Regions from separate parts of the Kitasatospora sp. NPDC085464 genome, predicted to be linked through region 2. Evidence: riboswitches for the same ligand, from Rfam matches in the RefSeq annotation. Region 2 holds a riboswitch; the other holds the start of a gene.

What was found. A riboswitch is a leader RNA that binds a small molecule or an ion and turns the genes downstream of it on or off. The one in region 2 is predicted to bind cobalamin.
Region 1: it holds a riboswitch for cobalamin, as region 2 does, so the genes downstream of both, ACIGG8_RS00485 (FecCD family ABC transporter permease) here and ACIGG8_RS08560 (prenyltransferase/squalene oxidase repeat-containing protein) in region 2, are expected to answer to the same signal.

Annotation. Positions count from the first base shown of each region.
Region 1 covers NZ_JBITTM010000001.1:110,603-114,121, forward strand. Annotated here, with positions in the region: gene ACIGG8_RS00470 (CGNR zinc finger domain-containing protein) at 1-484, shown strand, start outside; gene sodX (nickel-type superoxide dismutase maturation protease) at 488-850, opposite strand; gene sodN (superoxide dismutase, Ni) at 1,108-1,503, shown strand; cobalamin riboswitch at 1,586-1,711, shown strand; gene ACIGG8_RS00485 (FecCD family ABC transporter permease) at 1,847-2,929, shown strand; gene ACIGG8_RS00490 (ABC transporter ATP-binding protein) at 3,028-3,519, shown strand, end outside.
Region 2 covers NZ_JBITTM010000007.1:214,175-217,693, forward strand. Annotated here, with positions in the region: gene ACIGG8_RS08555 (hypothetical protein) at 1-839, opposite strand, end outside; cobalamin riboswitch at 1,037-1,113, opposite strand; cobalamin riboswitch at 1,205-1,336, shown strand; gene ACIGG8_RS08560 (prenyltransferase/squalene oxidase repeat-containing protein) at 1,446-3,519, shown strand, end outside.

The DNA.
Region 1 (3,519 bases), on a different contig from region 2:
GTTCTCCGACTCCTCCCGGGCCGCCGCGCTCGCCGACGAGTCCGACCTGCCCCGACTGCGGGCAGTGCGGACCCGGCTGCGCGGGGTCTTCGAGGCCGCCGCCGACGGGGACGAGACCCGCGGCGTCGACCTGCTGAACAGCCTGCTGATGGAGTACCCCGTCAGCCCGCTGATCTCCGGGCACGACTACCTGGACGACGCCGGACGGCCCCGCTGGCACCTGCACCTGGCCGACAACTCGCCGACCGCCACCGCGCACTTCAGCGCGGTCGCCTGCATGGGCCTGGCCGTCCACCTGACCGAGCTGGGCGGCGACCGGCTGGGCATCTGCCAGGCCGCGCCCTGCCGCAACGCCTACCTGGACACCTCGACCAACCGCTCCCGCCGCTACTGCTCGGACCGCTGTGCGACCCGGGCCAACGTCGCCGCCTACCGGGCCCGCAAGCGCCAGGAGGCGGAGGCCGCGCTGGGCGGCGGGCAGTAGGCGCTAGACGTCCTCCACCCAGGCGCCGAGGCGGCGGGCCAGGCCCGGCACCCGGGCCAGCCGCGGGGCGAGCAGCAGCCGCTCCAGCCGGCGGCCCGGCGCCAGCCAGGACGGGCGCGGGCTCAGCCGCAGCAGCACCCGGCCGAGCACCAGCTCGTCCGGGACCGCGCCGTAGCTGCGGCTGTCGCTGTCCACCGGACGGTTGTCGGAGAGCAGCCACCACCCGCCGGGCCGGCGCCCGGCGGCCCGCTTCACCACCAGCAGGTCCTGCTGGAAGGGGTGGCGGAAGAGCACCACCGCGCCCGGCCGGATCGGCGCGCCGTAGCGGACCAGCAGCCGGTCGCCCTCGCGCAGGGTCGGGACCATCGACGGACCCGCCACGTCGACGACCCCGAACGGCAACACGCCGCCCCCGGTCCGGCCCTCCGGTTCCGCGCTCCGTGCCACGACTCCTCCTCCCGCACGCCCGCCCCCAGTCTGCCGTACGGACCGTCACCTGTTCGGTGTCCGGATTACCCCGGTTCCGGGTCCGCCTTTTGCCCTAGGCCCACCGCCCGATCGCGAAACCACGAGGGCGGAAGGGTAATCTCGGGCGCGGGAAGACGATCTAAGGAAGGACTCCCATGTTCTCTCGTCTGTTTGCACCGCGTGCCACCGCTCACGCCCACTGTGACCTGCCCTGTGGCGTGTACGACCCGGCGCAGGCCCGGATCGAGGCCGAGTCGGTCAAGGCCACCCAGGAGAAGTACCAGGCCAACGAGGACCCGCACTTCCGTGCCCGCGCCATCATCATCAAGGAGCAGCGCGCCGAGGCCGTCAAGCACCACATCTCGGTGCTGTGGAGCGACTACTTCAAGGCCCCGCACTTCGAGAAGTACCCGCAGCTGCACCAGCTGATCAACGACACCCTGAAGGCCGCCTCGGCCACCAAGGCGTCCACCGACCCGGCCACCGGCCAGGCCCTGCTGGACCTGATCGCCGAGGTCGACAAGATCTTCTGGGAGACCAAGCAGGCCTGAGCCTGACGCGTCGCCACCCGACCGCCCCCGTCCGCACCGCCGGACGGGGGCGGTCGTGCGTTCACACTCGGCCCGACCCCGGTAAGGGTTGCCTACCCTGAGTGCCTGTTATGCTGCCAGGGCGTCCGAGGGGGAAGTCCGGTGAGAATCCGGCCCTGACCCGCAACGGTGAGCACGGCCCGCACCCGCGGTGCGGCCGCGCCAGCCCGATCGCCCTCGGCCGTTGGACTCCCGACGACTCGCCGTGGACTGCGAGGGGACGGCGCCCGGGCACGCCCCCGGCCGGCGCCCACCCCGGCGCACCCGCGGCCCGAGGCAAGGCGCATCCGTGACCCGCGCACCCATGACCCGCGCATCCGTGACCCGCGTAGCCGGCGGCCCGTCCGTCCACCGGACACCCGTGGTCCCGCTCACCGTCGGCCTCGGCGCCGCCCTGCTGCTGTCGCTGGTCTGCGGGGTCGCGCTGGGCTCCTCCGGGATCGGGCTCCCGCACGTACTGCGGCTGCTGGGCGCCGGACTGACGGGCGGTCGGCTGGAGGCCGACGAGGCGGCCGCGTACGCCATCGTCTGGGAGATCCGGCTGCCGCGCACCGTCCTGGCCGCCGTGGTCGGCTCCGGGCTGGCCGCCACCGGGGTCGCCGTCCAGGCGCTGGTGCGCAACGCCCTCGCCGACCCCTTCGTCCTCGGCATCTCCTCGGGCGCGGCCGTCGGCGCCAACGCCGTCCTGCTGTTCGGCGCCTTCGCCACGCTCGGGGTGTGGGCGATCTCCGCCTCCGCCTTCGGCTCCGCACTGCTCGCGATGACGCTGGTCTACCTCGCCGCCCGCACCGCGTACGGGCTCACGCCGCTGCGGCTGGTGCTCACCGGCACCGCCCTCTCCTACGGCTTCGCCGCCGCCACCACCCTGATGGTCTTCGTCGCCGACCGCGGCGACGCCGCCCGGAGCGCCATGATGTGGCTGCTCGGCAGCCTCGGCGGCGCCACCTGGGGCTCGGTGCCGATCGCCGCCTGCACCGTCCTGGCCGGCCTCGCCCACCTCGGCTGCGCCGCCGGACGGCTGGACGCGCTCGCCATGGGCGACGAGACCTCCGCCTCGCTCGGTGTGGACCCGGACCGGATGCGCCGCGAACTGTTCGTGGTGACCGCCGCCGTCACCGGCACGGTGGTCGCGGTCAGCGGCGCGATCGGCTTCGTCGGGCTGCTGGTGCCGCACGTGGCCCGGATGCTGGTCGGCGCCGGGCACCGCCGGGTGCTGCTGGTCGCCCCGCTCGTCGGGGCGCTGCTGCTGGTCTGGGTGGACATCGCCTCCCGCACCCTGCTGGCACCCGCCGAACTGCCCGTCGGGGTGTTCACCGCCGTGCTCGGCGTGCCCGCCTTCCTGCTGATGATGCGTCGGCGCGGCCACGCCTTCGGAGGCCGACGGTGACCGACGCCATCCGTACGACCGGCCCGGCCGCCCCGGCCGGCTCGACCGCCCGGCCCGACCGGGCGAAGGCCCAGGACCTCGACGTCGACACCGTCTCGGTGGAGTCGGCCGGCACCCGGATCGTCCACGAGGTGAGCCTGGCGGCCGCCCCCGGGCAGGTGGTCGGCCTGGTCGGACCGAACGGCAGCGGCAAGTCGACCCTGCTGCGCTGCGTCTACCGGGTGCTGAAGCCCACCGGCGGGGCCGTCCGGCTCGACGGCGACGACCTGCACGCGCTCTCCGCGCGGGAGACGGCCCGGCGGGTGGCCGCGCTGACCCAGGAGCACTCCGCCGAGTTCGACTTCACGGTGGCCGAGGTGGTCGCCATGGGCCGGCTGCCGCACCGGCGCGGCCTCGGCGCCCCGACCCACGCGGACCGGGAGCGCTGCGCCGGCGCCCTGGCGAAGGTCCGGGCCGGGCACCTCGCCGAACGGGGCTTCCTGAGCCTGTCCGGAGGCGAGAAGCAGCGAGTGCTGTTCGCCCGCGCGCTGGTCCAGGAGCCGCGCCTGCTGGTGCTCGACGAACCCACCAACCACCTCGACGTCGCCCAC
Region 2 (3,519 bases):
GTGCCCTGGGGGTTGATGCCGCAGGCGTTGAGGCCGGACACGGCCCAGCCGTTGGAGTCGGTGTTCACTCCGAACATGGCGCTGAAGGCCCCGGAGGAGGCCAGCTTGCCCTTGAGGAAGTTCTTGGCCACCACGATCGCCGGGTCGGTGTTGGGGACGCCCGCCGCGCACAGCGAGGCCATGGCGGCGCCGGTCATGTCGATGTCGCTGCCCTGGGTGAGCGCGGTCGGGTCGCCAGCCGCTTTGCTGTAGTTCCAGCCGCCGTCGTTGTGCTGGTTGGCGCGCACCGCGGTGACGGAGGCGTTCAGCAGGGCCTGCGGGGCGCGCTGGGTGCCCGTCTGGGTCTTCGCGCCCGCGAGGGCGAGCAGGCCGAAGACGGTGCCGTTGAAGTTGGCGGACGGACCGTAGTAGCCGGGCTCGGCGGTCTGCCAGTAGGCGACCGCGTCGGCGATCAGGTTGCGGCCGGGGCCGACGCGGGCGGGGTCGATCCCGGCGGCGTAGGAGTTGAGGATGGCGCGCTCGTAGTCGGTGACCACCGGCGAGCCGCCGGGCCAGCCGGCGGCGGCGAGCTGGTTCCGGTACACGAGACGGGCGTTCTTGCTCGGGTCGCCGCCGGGGGTCACGTCCGCGGCGGCGGTGCCGGCGGCCGCCAGCGCGCTGAAGGCCCACTCGTTGGAGAGGCCTCCGCCGGTGACGTAGCTGCCGTCGGCGGCCTGGAGGGACTTCAGGTACGTCACGCCGGTGCTCTTGGAGGTGGCTATCTGCGTGGGGCTGGCCGTCGCGTGGGCGGGAACGGCGGACAGCAGCAGGGCTCCGGCCGTCAGGGCGACGGTGGCCACGGAGGCGGCACGGGCCGGGGCGGTCGGCTTCGGGGTAGTGCGCTTCGGGGCGAGGAGGGGCACGGGACAGGCTCCTTGGGGTGGCGGGCGCCGACCCTGCCCCGGAAGTCCCGGCGTCCGTTCGGGGGCGCGCGACAGCCGGAACGGTCGCCGCCCGGATCGCGTGGGCCGGCATTCGCCGTGGTGCACGGTCGGGCGGGCATTCGGGCTCGGAACGGCGCAGCCGCCGCCCCACACCGCTGCGCGTCAGCCCCGGAGTCGCACCGGGTTCCCCCACTCGGCCACGGCGGACGCTACCGCACGCGCGGACCGACTGACGAGGTGCTGTGACCTACCTGACGACCTGTTGACTCCGAATCGAGCACCGTGGTCTGATGAATCGGTTTTTCGCCCTCGGCATTCAGGGGAAGCCGGTCCAACTCCGGCGCTGACCCGCAACCGTAGACCCACCGCCCGGTGGGTGAGCCGGACTGCCTGGACCGGGGGTCTGTTCACACAGCACTTGCGTCGTCGCGGACTACGACGCAGCTCATGACGGCCCCGTGTCTCCGGGAACAGCCGTCGGCTGCGCCGTGGCCTCCTGCGTCGACCGACCAGGGAGTCGTCGTGAGGGTCAGCAGCAGTCGCACACGTCACAGAAACCGGGACCTCGCGTCCCTGCTGGTCGCCGGCACCGTCGCGGCCGCCGCCTGCGGCACGGTCCTGCTCTGCCGGCCCGGCATCGCCGCCGCCGACCCGATCGAGCAGTGCACCGCGACCACGGGCGCGATCGTCGCCGTGGACTTCACCCACTGGGGCGGTGGAGTCGTCCGGGGCTGCGACGCCCACCCCACGACCGGGATGAACCTGCTGCACAACGCCGGATTCACCACGGCCGGCACCGAGCACGACGGGCCCGCCTTCATCTGCCGGCTCGGCACCGGAACCTTCAACGGCGGCGTCCAGTACCCGACGCCCGCCGAGGAACCCTGCGTCAACACCCCGCAGGCCACCGCCTACTGGTCGTACTGGATCGCCGCACCCGGCCAACAGACCTGGTCCTACAGCCAGTTCGGTGCGGGCACCCAGCAGCCCAAGCCCGGCGAGGTCGAGGCCTGGGTCTACGGCGGCACCGACATCGGCGGCACCAGCGGAGCACCGAGCTTCACCCCCGACTCCGTACGGGCCAAGAACGGCAGCCCCTCACCCTCCACGCCGCCCTCACCCTCCGCGACCCCGACCCCGACCGCCACTCCGACCGGGCCCTCCGCCACCGGTGACCCGGCCGCGGCCGCCGCCTGGCTGGCCGGTCAACTCGTCGGCGGCGACCACATGGAGAACTGGGCCACCGAAGGGCCGGACTACCCCCGCACCGCGCTCACCGCCGTCGCCCTCGCCGCCGCGGGCACCCAGGACCCGGCGCTGCGCAAGGTGGTCGCCTTCCTCGCCGCCCACACCGACGCCTTCCTGTACCCCGACGGCCCCACCGCCCAGCCCGACACCAGGGCCGCCGCGCTGCTGGCCCTCGTCGCCGAGAGCACCGGCCGCGACCCGCGCACCTTCGGCGGACGCGACCTGATCGCCGCGCTTACCGACCACGTCTGCACGGCGTCCGGGGAGAACGGGAAGTGCACCGCCGCCGGGGACTTCCTCGGCGCGGCCTCCCCCTGGGTCCAGTCGCTCGGCGTCATCGCGCTCCAGCGGGCCGGGGTCACGCCGCCCGCCCCGGCGCTCGCCCGGTTCACCGCCCTGCAGTGCGCCGACGGCGGGATGGCCGGATCGATGATCGCCGCTGGTGACCACTGCGAGTCCGACCCGCTCACCACCGCCGTGGCCGCTCTCGCGCTGCGCACGGCCCCCGGATACGAGGCTGCGGCGAAGAAGGCGGCCGACCAACTCGCGGCGAGCCAGCAGCCGGACGGATCGCTCGTCCCGTACGCCGGAGCCCCCGGAGACACCCTCAGCACCGCGAGCGCCGCCCAGGTGTTCCGGGCCACCGGCCAGGGCGCCCGGCGGGCCGCGGCCACGGCGTGGCTCGCCGCCCGGCAGGGCAAGGACGGCGGTTTCGGACCCGACGCCTCCACCACCGACCCCGACGCCGCCGCCACCGAGCAGGCCCTCCTGGCCCTGACCGGCACCGACCTCACCAGCGTCCGGCACAACCCGAACGGCGCCACCACGACGCCGACCCCGCCCGCCGGTCGGAAGCCCGACGCCGCCAAGGGCAGCGCCTACCTCACCGATCCCGCCCGGCTGATCGACGGCCACTACTACGAGGGCTTCCCGGCCTTCGCCGACTTCGGCCTCACCATCGACGGCGCCTACGCCCTCGCCGCCACCGGCACCGACGACGCCGCGCTGCGCAGGATCGTCGACTTCCTGGACCAGCAGGGCAAGGACGCGAGCGACCGCACCGTCAACGACTGGACGGGCATCGGCACCGAGTACGCCGGCGGCGGCTCCGTCGGCAAGGAAGCGCTGCTCGCCGAGATCGTCGGCCGCGACCCGCGCGCCTTCGGCGGCCACGACCTGATCGCCGCCCTCGCCGCCCTGGTGTGCACCAAGGCCGACGCGAACACCGGCTGTGACGCCCCCGGCAACTACACGTACGCCACCTCCGTCTTCTCGCAGGCCCTCGGCATCATGGCCCAGCTCCGCGCCGGGGAGTCGAACGGTGCCGCGCCCGCGATCGCCTACCTGA